Regions from separate parts of the Caulobacter sp. RL271 genome, predicted to be linked through region 2. Evidence: riboswitches for the same ligand, from Rfam matches in the RefSeq annotation. Region 2 holds a riboswitch; the other holds the start of a gene.
What was found. Region 2 has a riboswitch for glycine ahead of MZV50_RS23640 (TonB-dependent receptor domain-containing protein). Riboswitches for the same ligand answer to the same signal wherever they lie in the genome.
Positions count from the first base shown of each region.

Region 1: it holds a riboswitch for glycine, as region 2 does, so the genes downstream of both, MZV50_RS12545 (TonB-dependent receptor) here and MZV50_RS23640 (TonB-dependent receptor domain-containing protein) in region 2, are expected to answer to the same signal.

Region 1 is NZ_CP096040.1:2,634,405-2,641,688, reverse strand. It holds gene MZV50_RS12550 (aldose epimerase family protein) at 1-953, shown strand, start outside; glycine riboswitch at 1,150-1,262, shown strand; gene MZV50_RS12545 (TonB-dependent receptor) at 1,534-3,930, shown strand; gene MZV50_RS12540 (LLM class flavin-dependent oxidoreductase) at 3,994-5,328, opposite strand; gene MZV50_RS12535 (peroxiredoxin-like family protein) at 5,345-6,019, opposite strand; gene MZV50_RS12530 (4Fe-4S dicluster domain-containing protein) at 6,016-6,408, opposite strand; gene MZV50_RS12525 (FAD-dependent oxidoreductase) at 6,408-7,284, opposite strand, start outside.
Region 2 is NZ_CP096040.1:5,087,498-5,094,781, forward strand. It holds gene MZV50_RS23640 (TonB-dependent receptor domain-containing protein) at 1-2,413, opposite strand, end outside; glycine riboswitch at 2,536-2,627, opposite strand; glycine riboswitch at 2,631-2,721, opposite strand; gene MZV50_RS23645 (ABC transporter substrate-binding protein) at 2,988-4,019, opposite strand; gene MZV50_RS23650 (response regulator transcription factor) at 4,111-4,779, shown strand; gene MZV50_RS23655 (sensor histidine kinase) at 4,776-6,149, shown strand; gene MZV50_RS23660 (hypothetical protein) at 6,713-6,994, opposite strand; gene MZV50_RS23665 (Hpt domain-containing protein) at 7,205-7,284, opposite strand, start outside.

The DNA.
Region 1 (7,284 bases), 2.5 Mb from region 2:
CGCTGATCGCGCCCGACCGCACGGGCAAGAAGGCCGACATCGCCCTGGGCTTCGCCGACGCGGCCACCTACGAGAAGAACGCCAGCTATTTCGGCGCCTCGGTCGGGCGGTTCGCCAACCGTATCGGTAAAGGCCGCTTCAGCCTGGATGGCAAGACCTACCAACTGGCGCTGAACAACAACAAGGTCGCCGCGCTGCATGGCGGTGTGAAGGGCTTCGACAAGGTCGTCTGGAAGGTGCTGAACGCCAAGTCCGGCCCGACCGCCTCGGTGACCTTCGGCTATGTCAGCCCCGATGGCGAGGAAGGCTATCCCGGAACCCTGACCGCCACGGCGACCTACGCCCTGGACGAGCAGAACAACCTGACGATCACCTACGGCGCGACAACCGACAAGCCGACCATCGTCAACATGACCAACCACGCTCTGTTCAACGTGGCCGGCGAAGGCGTTCCGGAAGGCGCGATGGGCAACGTGCTGACCATCCCGGCCGACGGATACACCCCGGTCGACAACGAGCTGATCCCGACGGGTGCGATCACCCCGGTGGCGGGCACGCCGTTCGACTTCCGCAAGCCGACCGCGGTCGAGACCCGGGTCCGCGACGCCCGGGATCCGCAGATCGTCGTCGGCCGCGGCTATGACCATAACTACGTGCTGAACGGCAAGGCTGGCGGCGCCCCACGCCTGGCCGCGCGCCTGGCCGACCCCAAGAGCGGCCGCGTGCTGGAGATCCTCAGCGACCAGCCGGGCATCCAGTTCTATGCCGGCAACTTCATCGATGGCACGACCATCGGCAAGAGCGGCAAGATCTATCGCCAAGGCGACGGTATCGCGCTCGAGCCGCAGCACTTCCCCGACGCGCCGAACAAGCCGCAGTTCGCGTCGGTCCGCCTGGATCCGGGCCAGAAGTACAGCAACACGATGGTCTTCAAGCTGACCGTCACGAAGTAGCCGCGCCTCGTTCGCGGGCGCCGCGCGCCACGTTCGTTCGCAATCGCTACGAACTCCAGCAGCCCCGGGTCAATCCGTTTGACCCGGGGTTTTTGCTGCCGCCTGCTGGCCGGGCTCTCGCGGGAGAGATCGGGCCCCGGCCCGGCGCTGAAGGCGAAACCGCCCCGGAAACGCTCAAGCAAAAGGACCGCGCGGGCTTCTGAACGCTGGAAAGCAGGGCGCCAGACGCCCTCGCCGAAGGAGCAAGGCGGCCCCGCCAACGGCATGGGCCCGCTGAATCTCTCAGGCGCCAAGGACAGCGGGGGTGAGTAGGCGCGCCATGCCGGCGCGCCCAGCCCCTGCGTGCGTCATGCGAAACTAAAGAACCCGCTCCACCGCCCCGACTGAAAATGCACGAACGCGATCGTCTACCGACTTTCGCGAAATAAATGTCGCTTATGAGTAGGTCAATATTTTCACTGTTCATATATTGAACAAATATGCGCAACATCTCAACTTAGTCATTATATCGACACAGACAGAGAAATTCTGAATTTACCTCGCGAGAACACATAGCGACGCTCCCCTCAGTCAAAAGTGATTGGGGATAACGATGACCGACCGTAACATCTCGCCCGCGCGCCACCGCCTGCGAGTGCTTCTTCTCACCGCTTCGATCCTTGGCGGCGCAACGCCCGTCCTGGCGCAGGAAGTCGACAAGACCTCCGAGGTCGACACCGTCGTCGTGACCGGCAAGCGCCTGTCCGAAGCCAGCGTCGCGATCGGCACCGACCACGCCACCGCCACGGTCTCGATCACCCGCGAGGCGCTGCTGTCCGCGCCGGCGGGCATCACCGGCCTGAAGATGCTGGAGTCCCTCCCCGGCTTCAACGTCCAGGCCAACGATGCCCTGGGCATGTACGAGTTCGGCAACTCGGTCTCGGTGCGGGCCTTCAACTTCCAGCAGATCGGCTTCCTGCTGGACAACATCCCGATGGGCCGCAGCGACCAGTTCGGCGGCAGCCCGATCTACCGCTATGTCGACAACGAGAACCTGCTACGGGTCACCGCCTCAGCCGGCGCGGGCGATGTCGCCCTGCCCAGCTACGCCTCGCTGGGCCCCATCGTCGACTACTTCACCCAAGCCCCGTCCAAGACGGCCGGCGGCGCAATCAGCGGCACCCTGGGCAGCGACGACCTGCGCCGCACCTTCCTGCGCCTAGAGATGGGCGAGCACGGTGGCCTTTCGGGCTATGCCAGCGGTTCGTGGATCAAGGGCGACCTGTGGCGCGGCCCGGGCACGATCGATCGCAAGCACTACGAGGGCAAGCTGCGTTACGCCCTGCCCAATGGCGGCGACGTCAGCTTCCAGACTGTCCACAATGACTATTTCGACTACGACAGCCCCTCGATCACCCTGGCCCAGTACAACGGGACGGCTGGCGACGTGTTCGGCCGCTCGGGTCGCTATTTCGCTTATCTGGGCATCGTGCCGAACCCGGGTCCGGCGGGCAGCACCCAGACCGCCACCAACCTGCCGGCGGTGTCGGGCGGCCCCACCTACTCCAACGCCAACTATGCCCAGTACTACAAGTTCGCGGTCAACAAGCGGAAGGACCACCTGTACGGCCTGACGCTGAATACGCCGATCACCGACACCGTCGACCTCACCACCACCGCCTACTACGAGGACAAGGGCGGCTATGGCGTCTCGCCCGAGGCCTATGCCACCTCGCTGACCAGCTACACCGCCGAGATCGGCAAAGTGGCGGGCATCGTCGCGCCAAAGGGCATCCAGTACGGCCTGTCCGGCGTCGACGGCATTCGCAAGGGCGTGACCGCCAAGGTCGCCTGGCATCTGGGCTTCAACAAGATCGAAGCCGGCCTCTGGCTCGAGAACGACGACTATCACCGCACCCAGAACCGCTACAACGTCGAGAACGGCAACCCCGACGGCGCGCCGCTGTTCAACGAGCGGGTCCACGCCCAGCGGGACTACAAGTCGCTGCGCGAGACCAAGCAGTTCTTCGTCAAGGACACCCTGACCTTGCTGGAGGCCAAGCTGAAGGTCGAGCTGGGCTTCAAGGCCACAGATATCGACTACAAGATCGCCGGCTACCGCAACCCGAACGATTACATCAACCTTCGCCACCCGATCCTGAAGGCCAACTGGAAAGACAGCTTCCTGCCGCAGGTCGGGGCGGTCTACAGCCTGACCGGCCGCGACCAGGTGTTCGCCTCTTACTCCGAGAACATGGCCCTGCCGCGCGGCGCGGACGACATTTTCTCGGCCGCCAGCCCCACGATCGCCAGCCCCCTCCCCGAGACCTCGACCAACTGGGAGTTCGGTTACCGGGCCAACCACCGCACGTTCAACGCCTCGATCGTGGCCTACCAGACCGAGTTCAAGAATCGTCTGCAGGCCTTTGCCTCGCTGGTGCCCGGCGGCGGCGGCGTGACCGAAACCTTCTACCAGAACGTCGGCGCGGTGAAGGCCAAGGGTGTCGAGTTCAGCGGCCAGTGGAAGCCCGAGATCTTCGCCGGCAAGGCCTATTTCAACGCCAACGTCTCGTACAATGACGCTGTGTTCCAGGACGATGTCCTGAACTACCGAGCCAGCACCACGGCCGCGCCGGTCACCCTGGCGATCGCCGGCAAGAAGGTGCCGGACTTCCCCGACTGGGTCTTCACGACCGGCGTCACGGTCGAGCCGTTCGACGGCCTGCTCGTCAACGTCTCGGCCCGTCACCTGGAGAGCCGCTTCACCAACTTCGTCAACAGCGAGAAGGTCGGCGGCTACACCATCGTCAACGCCTATGTCGACATCGGCGACGGCTTCGCGGCCGGCCCGTTCAGCCAGGTCAAGGCGCGGGTCAATGTCGATAACATCTTCGACAAGGACTATCTGGGCACGATCAGCACGACGGTGAACACCGCCGCCAGCTTCCGCCCGGCCCCGCCGCGCACGATCCAGTTCACGATCTCGGCGGACTTCTAGAACGACGAAGCCGGTCGGCCCGCGAGGACCGACCGGCTCCAGCCTTCGAACCCCCAGGCAGCGCTATTCGGCCGCCGCCAGCGCCCCCGCGTACCTGTTGACCGGGAAGTCCAAGCCCAGGCTCTCGCGGAAGGTCGAGCCTTCGTATTCGGTGCGATACAGACCTCGCGCCTGCAGGATCGGCACGACCAGTTCGACGAAGGCCTCCAGCTGGCCCGGCAGGCTTTCGAACAGCACGAAGCCGTCGGACGCCCGCTCTTCGAACCATTGCTGCAGACTGTCGGCGACCTGTTCGGGCGTCCCGACGAAGTGACCGCGCGGCGTGGCGAAACGCAGGGCCGTCTGGCGCAGGGTCAGGTTCTCCGCCTTCACCGCCGCGACGATGCGGTTCACCGCGCTCTGGTTGGAGTTGGCGCCGAACGCGGCGGCCTCAAGCGGGAAAGGGCCGTCGGGATCGTGCTGGCTGAAATCGTATTCGTTGAACGGCCTGGCCAGCATCGACAGAGCATTGTCCAGCGAGACCAGTTCGGTCAGTTCCTTGTACAGCGCCTCCGCCGCCTCGGGCGTGCGACCGACCACCGGGCGAGCCGCGGGCAACACGTGCAGTTGATCCGGATCGCGACCGAACCCGGCGGCGCGAGCCTTGATGTCCTGGTAGTAGGTCTTTGCCGCGTCAATTTCCTCGTGAGAGACGAAGATCGCGTCGGCCCGCTTGGCGGCGAAGGCCTTGCCGTCCTCGGACGCCCCGGCCTGGAAGATCACCGGCTGTCCCTGCGGCGAGCGGCTGATGTTCAGCGGTCCCTTCACCGAGAAGAACTCGCCCTTGTGGTTCAGGGTGTGAAGCTTCGCCGGATCAAAGAATTGCCCGCCTTTCTTGTCGAAGGTCAGGGCGTCATCCTCCCACGAGTCCCACAGCCCCTGGACCACGTCCAGATACTCGCCGGCCAGACGGTAGCGGACATCGTGGGCGTAGTGCTTCTCGCGGCTGTAGTTGGCGGCGCTGCCCTCGAGCCACGAGGTGACGACGTTCCAGCCGGCGCGGCCGCCGCTGATATGGTCCAGCGAGGCGAACTGGCGGGCGACGTTGAACGGCTCGCTGTAGCTGACCGTCAGGGTGGCCACGAGGCCGATGTTGTTCGTGGCGCCAGCCAGGGCCGACAGAATGGTCAGCGGCTCGAAGCGGTTCAGATAATGCGGGCTGGACTTCTCGGTGATGTAGACGCTGTCGGCCACGAACAGGAAATCGAACTTGCCAGCCTCGGCCACCTGGGCCTGGCGCTTGTAGAACTGGAAGTCGGTGCTGGCGTTCGGCTGGGCGTTGGGGTGACGCCAGTCGCCCCAGCCGGGGCCGACGCCGTGCAGGATGAAGCCGAGCTTCAGTTGGCGCTGAGCGGTCATGGGAAAATCTCCGATCCTATTCGGCGGGAACCAGGGTGATGTCGCGGACGGCCGCGAGGACGGCTTCGGCCTCGGTGCGGACCAGCCAGTCGGGACTGACGTCGACGAAGCGAACGACGCGCTCGTGGTCGATGACGACGACAGCGGGCTGGGGTAGCTCCCAGGTTCCCGTGCCGGTCGTGTCGCCGATGAAGGCGCCCTTGGCGCGTTGCGCGGCCTGGCTGGCGTCGTCGGCGGTGTAGAGGATGCCGAACCGTCGGCCGAGGGCGTTGTCCGTGTCCGACGCGACCTTGAACGACAGGCCATGGCGAGCGCGGATCTCTCCAAGCCGTTCGGGAACCTGCGGGCTGACCGCCACCAGGGTCGCGCCCAGGTCCCGCAGGTCGGGCGCCAGCGCCTCGTCATAGTAAGGCAGGGCGATGTTGCAGGCCGGGCAGCCGGCGAAGCGGAAGAACACCAGCACCGCTGGGCCACGCTGGATCAGCGCCTCCAGCGACAGCGCTCCGCCCTCGACGTCCGGCAGCGTGAACGGCTCCAGGCGCTCGCCCACCTTGACCCATCGCGACGGGTCAGCGGTCTCCACAAGCGTTCGTTGCTGGTCGATATTGATCTTCAGCTGGGCCGGATCCCACGTGCGTTCGCGCTCGGCGTGCAGGTCGGCGAGACGGTCCTTCAGACTCTTGAGGCTCATGACGAGCGTCCTTCCTCGGGTCGAGCGGTCCTGGCGGCGGCGAGCTCGATCGCCTGCAGGCGAGCGCGCTCGAAGATCGCCCCCATCCGCCAATGTTGATTGGTGTGGGTGGCCGCGTGCTCGTCCCAGCCGTGGTCACGGCGGAAGGCGCCCACCTGGCCCGAGGCCAGCGCTTGTGCGGCCGTGATCCCGGCGATCCGCTCCACCTCCGGCCAGACGAACAGGGCGTCGGCCGGGCAGTAGAGTTCGCATAGGAAGCAGGTCTGACAGTCGGCCTGGGCGGCGATCACCACCTTGCCGCCCGCGCCCAGCCGCAGCACATCGCTGGGACAGGCGTCGACGCAGTCGCCACAGCCGCCGCAGCGATTCTCGAGAACGACCTCGATCATCAGGCGACCTCCGCCTGGTCTTGATCCGCAAGCGGCTCGAAGCGGGTGAGGATCCTGCTCAGGCCCTGGACGCGTTGGCGGCTGGCCAGGCGCGGATCCAGGCTCGGCGCATCCTCGCGGCGATGCATGCCCCGGCTTTCGCGCCGCGTCAGGGCGGCGGCCTTGCTCCAGCGTCCGGCAGCGACCAGAGCGGCGACCTCGCGCAGGCGCAAGCCCGCCCGCCCCTGGGCGCGGCCATGATCGGCCAGTTCGCGCCAGATCCCATCCAGCCGCGCCAGCGAGGCCGCCAGGACGTCGCCTCGGCGGAAGATGTTCTTGTCGTAGGCGTTCAATTCCTCACGCACCGCCTGGACCGCGGCGACGGTGTCGAACGCGGCGGCGTTGCGGCGTGGCGCAAGGCCGGCCTGGCCCGTGGCGATCACCAGATCCGCCTCGCGCACGCCGGTCGAGCGCGCCCCGCGCGCCGCCGCCGCGCCGGCCCACTGGCCTGACGACAAGGCCCATGAAGAGTTGACCGCCCCGCCGCCCGAGATCGCGCCCGTGACCAGCTCGCGACTGGCGTTGTCGCCGGCGACATAGAGGCCAGGCACGGCGGTCTGACAGTCCGCATCGTCGACGCGCAGGCCGCCAATGCCGCGGACGGAGCCCTCGGCGTGCAGCGTCACCTCGAAGCGATCGCGATAGGTTTCCAGCCCAAGCCTCTTGAACGGCAAGATAAAATTGGGCTGCACCTCAGGCATGATCGCCCGGATGTCCTCGGGGACCCTGTCCAGCCGGCAGAACAGCGGCCCCTTCATCAGCGCGCGGGCCAGATGCGGGGTGACGTCCGGACCGTTCGGAATGTCGAGCTCATTGTCGTCGGCGTCGAACCAGCGG
Region 2 (7,284 bases):
CGGTCATCCGGGTCTTGGGCGTGCCCAGGCCGAACGAATAGCCCTGCGACTTCACGTACTCGATCTTGCTGACCCCATCGTTGGTGGTCAGGCTGTTGACCCAGGTCATCAGCCAGCGGGCGCGGATGCGGCCCGGGGCGTTGGGGATGATGCGGTCGAAACTGGTCGCGTACGAAATCTCGGCGTCGACGCCATCGGTTTTGTAGTTGGCCAGGTTGACGTAGGTCGAGACGATCCGACTGATCGTGCCGGTTCCGTCCCGGGTGACCCGCGAGCACATGTCGGCGTTGCCGTTGTTGCAGCGCGTGACGATGTCCTGGGCCGAGACCGTAGTGATGACATTGTCGATGTCGATGTCGAAGTAGTCGACCGAGATGTTGAAGCCCGGCAGGGCCGGCGGCGAATAGACGAAGCCGGTCGTGAAGGTCTTGGCCGTCTCGGGCGTCAGGTTGGCGTTACCGCCGCCGTTGGTCAGCACATAGACGCTGGAATTGGTCTTCTGGTCGACGATCGTGTTGTAGCCGGTCGTGCTGGTGGTGAAGAGTTCGGTCAGGTTGGCCGAGCGGATGTCGCGCGACTTGGTGATCCGCCCCCGGAAGCCCGGGAAGAACTCGTTGGTGGCGCCCAGCTTCCACGACCAGATCGAGCCGGTGGTGTTGTAGTCGGAGACGCGCGCGGCGGCGTTGACTTCCAGCTTGTTGAACACCGGCACGTCACGGATCACCGGGACCAGCACTTCGGCGAAGGCTTCCTTGACGCTATAGCTGCCGGCCATGGCCGAGAAGCTGAACGAGGTGAAGGCCTTGGCGGTGTCCAGCGCGCCGACCGTGCGGTCGACCGACTCCTTGCGGGCCTCGGCGCCGACGGCGATGGAGACGGGACCGGCCGGCAGCGAGAAGGGCTCGCCGCGCAGGCTGAAGCCACCGACGTCCAGCTTGCTGGTCTCTCGCATCGAGGGCGTGCCGGTGACGTAGGCCAGCGCCGCCGCCGAGGGCGCGCCCTGGCCGAACAGGTTGATCGGCACGCAGTTGGTGGTGGTGGTCAGGGCGATGCGGCAGACGGCCTGGCCGGTGGTCGGGCTGATCACCGAGTCCACGGCGTTGGCATAGTTCTGGGTCAGGAAGAACCCGGGCGTGTCGATATTGTTCTCGTTCTCGCCGTGGCTGTAGTAGGCGCTCCACCGCCAGCCGTCGCCGAACGAACCGTCCAGGGCCAGCGTGCCCTGGGTTGAGACGCGCTCGAAGTCTATCGTCGGATAGGCCTCGGTGTTGAAGCGGCCCATCGTGAAGCTGGTCTGGCCGGCCGCCGCCAGGGCGCTCTTCACCGCCGCCGGCAGGAAGGCGTTGTCGGACTTGATCGTCAGGTTGCCGCGGTTGTGGTCGCCGAACCAGATGTAGTTGTTCCACATCCGCGAGCGGCGCAGCTCGGCCGTCAGCTTCACCTTGTCGGTTAGGTCATAGGTGACGCTGGCCATGGTGGCGTAGCGCTTTTGCGGCGTGACCAGAGGCGACAGGTCGTCGTTCGACGGGCCTTCGCCGCCCACCGAGTTGGCGCCGATCACCGTGCCGGCGTTGAAGACGCGCAGGGTGCCGTCGGGATTGAAGGCCATGCCCTTCAGCACGCCCGACATGATCAGGCCGCCATAGGCCGCATTCGAGAAGCCGACGTTCGGGGCCAGGACGAAACGGCCCGCACCGTTCGAGATCGTGGCCCAGCGGCCGATGTTGGGACGGCTGTTCTTCGGGATGACCCCGTCATTGTCGAGATACTCCGCGCCGATCACGAAGTGGCCGCGGCCGTCGGCGAAGGTCTTGCCAGCCGCCGCCTCGAGACGGACCTGCTTGGCGTCGTGATATGAGGACTCGCCGCCCTCGACGCCGAGCTTCAGGCCCGTGAAGTTGCGGTCGATCGAGATGTTGACCACGCCGGCCACGGCGCCCGAGCCCCACGCGGCCGAAGCGCCGCCGGTGACCACGTCCACGCCCTTGGTCAGGATGCTGGGGATCAGGTTCAGGTCGTTGTCGCCCGAGAAGCGGCGGCCATCCAGCAGCACCAGGGTGCGGCTGATGCCCAGGCCGCGCAGGTCGACCGGGGCGTTGCCCGCGCCGGTGTTGGTGCCGGTGGTCTGGGGCGAGGTCGTGGCGCGGAACTGCGGCAGGTCGTTCAGGGCCGCGGCGATGTTCGGACGGGCGCCGACGCTTAAGTCCTGGGCCGTGACGCGCACCGTCGGAGTCGGCGCCTCGAAGCCCGCGCGGTCGATGCGCGAGGCGGTGACGACGATTTCACCGACATTGGTGTCGTCGTCGGCCTTGGCGGCCTCCTGGGCGAAGGCGGCGCCGTGCAGGGCCAGGACGGCGGGAACCAGGCTGCATCCCAGCAGCAGGCTTCGGCGGGTTTGGCGTGAAAGAGTCAAAACGAGATCCCCTATGTTTCAGCAGTCGACAGTCGCCCTCTCCCGCGCGGCCGCTTGTTCGGTCGCATCTGGTCGCTTCGCGTGGGTGGTCCCACGGCTCCGCCAGGCGGTTCCTCTGCCCCCGCTGTCCTTGGGCCTGAGAGATTCAGGCGCGGTCGCGCCCTTGCTCCTTCGGCGAGGCCGCTCGCTATTGGAGCGGTCCTGCTTTCCAGCGTCCTAGTGCTCTGCGGTCCCTGTTGCCTGAGCGTTTCCGGGGCGGTTGCGCCTTCGGCGTCGGGCCGAAACCCGATCTCTTCCGCGAGAGCCAGGGCAGTACGAAGGGTTCTTCCGGTCCCGTCAAAGCGGCCAAGTTCGGTAGAAATATCCGAAATGGTCCATCACGGAGAAAATTATGACCACGAACTCAACGCGCGGTAGGACGCTCGTCGGCGCGAGCTCGGACCCTTTTCGGCTCGTGACAGGTCGGTGACAGATTGGTGCGCGGGGCGCTGTTCCTCAGAAAAGAAGCCCAGGCTTCGGCGCGGCGCAATGCGATTGAAATATAATCAGATAACGCACGTTAATTGTGCAAATATCATTGTCCGACCGCGCCACGCCGCCATCGCGCCAGGAGTTCGGCGCGTCGCCCCTGGTCGAAATTGGCCAGCAGCGCGGGGCCGACGCGAACGGGCCGACCACCCGCCGACGGCGCCGCGCCCAGGCCAGGGCGGACCGGCGTGAGGCGAACTTCCAGCAGGCGCCGCTGCCCGCTCTCCGACATCAGGTAGTCCAAGAACACCCGCGCCGCGCCGGGATGCCGCGCCAATCGCGTGATGAAGGCCACCCGCGAGATCGACAGGTGATAGTCCTCCGGCACGACATAGCCGACGTCGGAACCGTGGTGGCGCACATACCAGTCGGCGTAGGACCCGTTCATGTCGAAGGCCAGCCAGTGCTCGCCGGAAGCCACGCGGTCCAGCATCGGCTTGCCAGGCACATAGGTCGGCGCGCCCGTCGCCGCGATCGCATCGTACAGGGCCCAGCCGTCCGGATAGGTCTGGGTGTTGCTCGACAGGTAGAAGAACCCCATGCCGCTGCGCTCGGGGTCGTACAGCGCCACCTTGCCGCGCCAGCGCTGGGGATCGGCGCGCAGCGCGGCCAACAGGGCGGCGTGGCTGCGTGGGACCTCGCCATCCTTCAGCAGCCGCTTGTTGTAGACGAAGACAATCGGCTCGCTGGTCATGCCGAAGCCCTGGTCGCGCCACCGCGCCCAGGCTGGCAAATTCTTGGCCTCGGGGCTGTCATAGGTCTGGGCGTAGCCGTCGTTGATCAGCTTGACCTGGGTGTCCATGGCCGAGGTCCAGACGACGTCGGCCACCGGCTTGCCGTTCCTGGCCTCCTCGATCACCCGGGCCTGCATATCGCGCGAGGTCAGGACGACGAATCGCAGCTTCACCTTCGGAAAGCGCCGCTCGAAGTCCTCGATCAGCGCCTGGTGGACGTCGTTGTTGATATAGACGACGACCTCACCCTCGCGCGCGGCCGTCCGGACGTCCGAGCCCCGCGTCGCCTGCCCCGGCGCGCCGGGCGCACAGCCGGCCAGACTCGCCAGGACGACCGCGCCCAAAGCGGCTAGGAGACCCCGTCTCTTGACCTCGCTTGGCAATCGGCGTGGGATGGCGGCCCTCCATGCATGTGCTGCAGCGTCTACATCCCCGATGAAGATACTCGTTGTCGAGGATGATCCGCCGCTCCGGCGTTCGCTGACCGCGACTCTGGAAAGCGAAGGCCACCAGCCCGTCTGCGCCGAAACCGGCGAGACCGCGCTCGCCCTGGCCCTGGCCGCCGGCGCGGATTTCGACGCCGTGATCCTGGACATCGGCCTGCCCGACATTGACGGCTTCGAGATCCTGAGCCGACTGCGACGCGAAGGGTTTCCCACCCCGATCGTCATGCTGACCGCGCGCGACGCCGTACGCGATCGGATCGCGGGCCTGGATATGGGCGCCGACGACTATGTGCTGAAGCCTTTCGACCCGTTCGAGCTGGTCGCCCGGGTCCGCGCGGTGGCGCGGCGCAAGGGCGGCTACGCGGCGCGAACGGCGCATGTCGGCGCCCTGGCCTGCGATTGGGAGGCCGGCTCGGCCTGGATCGGCGACCGGCGCCTGGACCTGCGCCCGCGCGAGTGGGCCGTCTTGAAAGCCCTGGCCACCCGCTCGGGCCGCGTCGTCGAGCGCGACCGGCTGGCCGCCGAGGTGTTTCCCGACGAGGATTCGCCCTCCCCCAACGCGCTGGACATCCATGTCGGTCGGCTGCGGCGCAAGCTGACCCCGGACGGCCCTCGCCTGAGCACGCTGCGTGGCGTGGGCTACCGGCTCGACCCGTGAGCCGCGAAACGCGCCGCTCCAGCCTGGTCGGCCGACTGCTGCTGGCCCAGATCGTGCCGTTGGCCCTGCTGGCGGCGGCCCTGACCGTGGCCGGCGCCCTGGCCGCGCGAGCCGTGGTTGAAAAGTCCTCCGACCGCCTGTTGGCCGGCTCGGCCGCCTCGATCGTCGCCCAGATCGGCGCCCGGGACGGCCAGGCGCAAGTCGCCCTGCCGCCTTGGGCCCTGGGACTGCTGGACAGTCCCGAGCGCGACGCGGTGTTCTATGCCGTGCGCCAGGGCCCACGACTGGTCACGGGCTATGACGACCTGCCGCGCCTCCCCGCCCCCTCGCCGAACGAGACCAACTTCGCCTACGCCAGAATGCGCGGCTATACCGTCCGCATCGTCCAGTCGACGGTGATGGTCCCCGGGGTGGAGGACCCGGTCGTGGTGGCCGTGGCCCAGAGCCTCGACTCCCGCCGCGCCAGCGTACGCGAGCTGCTGTTCAACCTGATCGGGCTGCCGGTGCTGCTGGTCGCCACCGCCGCCGCCCTGGTCGTACCCGCGGTCGGCTGGGGCCTGGCGCCGCTGCGCCGCCTGACCACCGAGCTGACGACGCGGGCCCAAGCCTCGCGCCCCGATCTGACGCCGATCGATGCCGCGGACGCCCCCACCGAGCTGACGCCGGTGGTCGGCGCCTTCAACCACATGATGGGCAGCCTGGAACGCTTCACCCGGGCGCTAGAGCGCTTCTCGGCCGACGCCTCGCACCAGCTGCGCACGCCCCTGTCGGTCATTGTCGCCAACCTGGCCCTGCTGGAACGCTCGGCGGCGTCGCCCCGCGACAAGGCGCTACTGGGTGACTCGCGCAACGCCGCGGCCAACTTGCGCCAGGTGCTGTCGCAATTCCTGGCCCTGGCCCGCTCCGAAGCCGCCGCGGCAGATGGCGAGGCCGATCTCGCCGCTCTGCTGACGACGATCCAGATCGAGGCCGTCCGCGCCTTTCCCGAGGTCGAGGTCCTGGCGCGCCTGCCCGCCGACCTGGGGCTCGCGCGCGGCAACTCGGTGCTGGTCGGCGAGGTTCTGCGCAACCTCGTCTTCAACGCCTGCGCCTATGGCGCCGGCAAGGTAATCATCCTCGCCGCGCCCGACGGCGACGGACCAAGGGTCGTGATCTGGGATCATGGCCGAGGCATGAGCGAAGACGAGCTGCGGAGCCTATTCACCCCCTTCAGCCGGGGCGCCGCAGGCCACGCATCGACCGGCGCGGGCTTAGGCCTAGCCATCGTACGCTCGATCACTCGCCGCCTGAATATCGGCCTCGTACTGCGTCCTCGCCATCCCCGACCAGGGCTTGTCGCAGACCTTCGCTTTTCCGCTCCCCAACCCTGAGATGCTCGATCGCCATTCGGTCAACAAGCATCGCGTGCGGCGAACGAGCGCCAGCTATCGGCCTATGGTTCGACCGCGTGCGTCACGCGATCGTCACTCGAACGGGCCGAGATCGCGAAGCGGGCTCGGCGGCGTCCGGCGTAGCCGGTGCCGTAGAGCGCGGTTGCGCGCGCCAGCGCGCGAGACGCCCAACGAACGTTAAGGGTTCTTGCGGCGTACCTCCAACCGCCGGCGAAAGGCGCAGCGCGAGGTCGCTGTCGCCCTCGACGACCGGGCCCTGACCCGCCTGCCAACGCCCAGCATGCAAGACGAAGCGGCGTCTTCCGCGCAGATGTTGCTCGCCCTGCCGCCCAAGTGACGCGATGTTTTCGTCCTCGACGCCGAGCGCGACGGCGCGGACTGGCGCGAAGCGGCGCGGCTGTCGCTGCACCGCGACCCTATCGGCGATCCGCAAGGGGCGCGGCGCTGCTGGGAGAGCCATCTTGCCCGGGCGCGATGGATGACGAAGGTCGGATACCGTCTCCTGCTTGCGCAATGCAAAGCCGGCGGCTGAGCGGCGCCGATCAATGCCGGCTTGCCTGAGGGAAATGCTCGTCGAGAAAGGTGCGGATCAGATGAGCGCCCTGCGCCCAGAGCGCCTGCGCCGTCCCGCTGTCGGGCGCCAGATCCATGCAGCGGGTGATGCGCTCGACCTCGCGCCCGAGCAGGGAATAGAGCTGGATTTGCCGGGTCGTCAGCCGCCCCGCGTCGAGATCGGCGCGCAGCCCGAGCAAAAAGGCGGGTCCTTGATAGCAGTTTACATAGCTGCGGCTCTCATCGCTGTTCAGACTGTCGTTGGTCTTCATCTATGAATTCAATGAGCCACAAAAGTCGCCCAAAAAGGCTGAAATTCATGGATTTGCGGGACGATTTGTGGGATAGAAATTTCTGGAAACGTTCATTAAGGCTATGTTTTATAGCGTTTTTCGAGCTTCCGAGTGCCCACCCTCTCCGCCACCATCCCTCAAGACATGTGTAAAGCCGCGGGCGTCGACCGCCCTTAATGCGGCATGTCCTCAGTGCAGCATTTGCCGTGGCGGTGAGGCCTCGGCGAAGGCGGCGAGTTCCGCCTCCCAACGTCGGGCGACCCCGATGG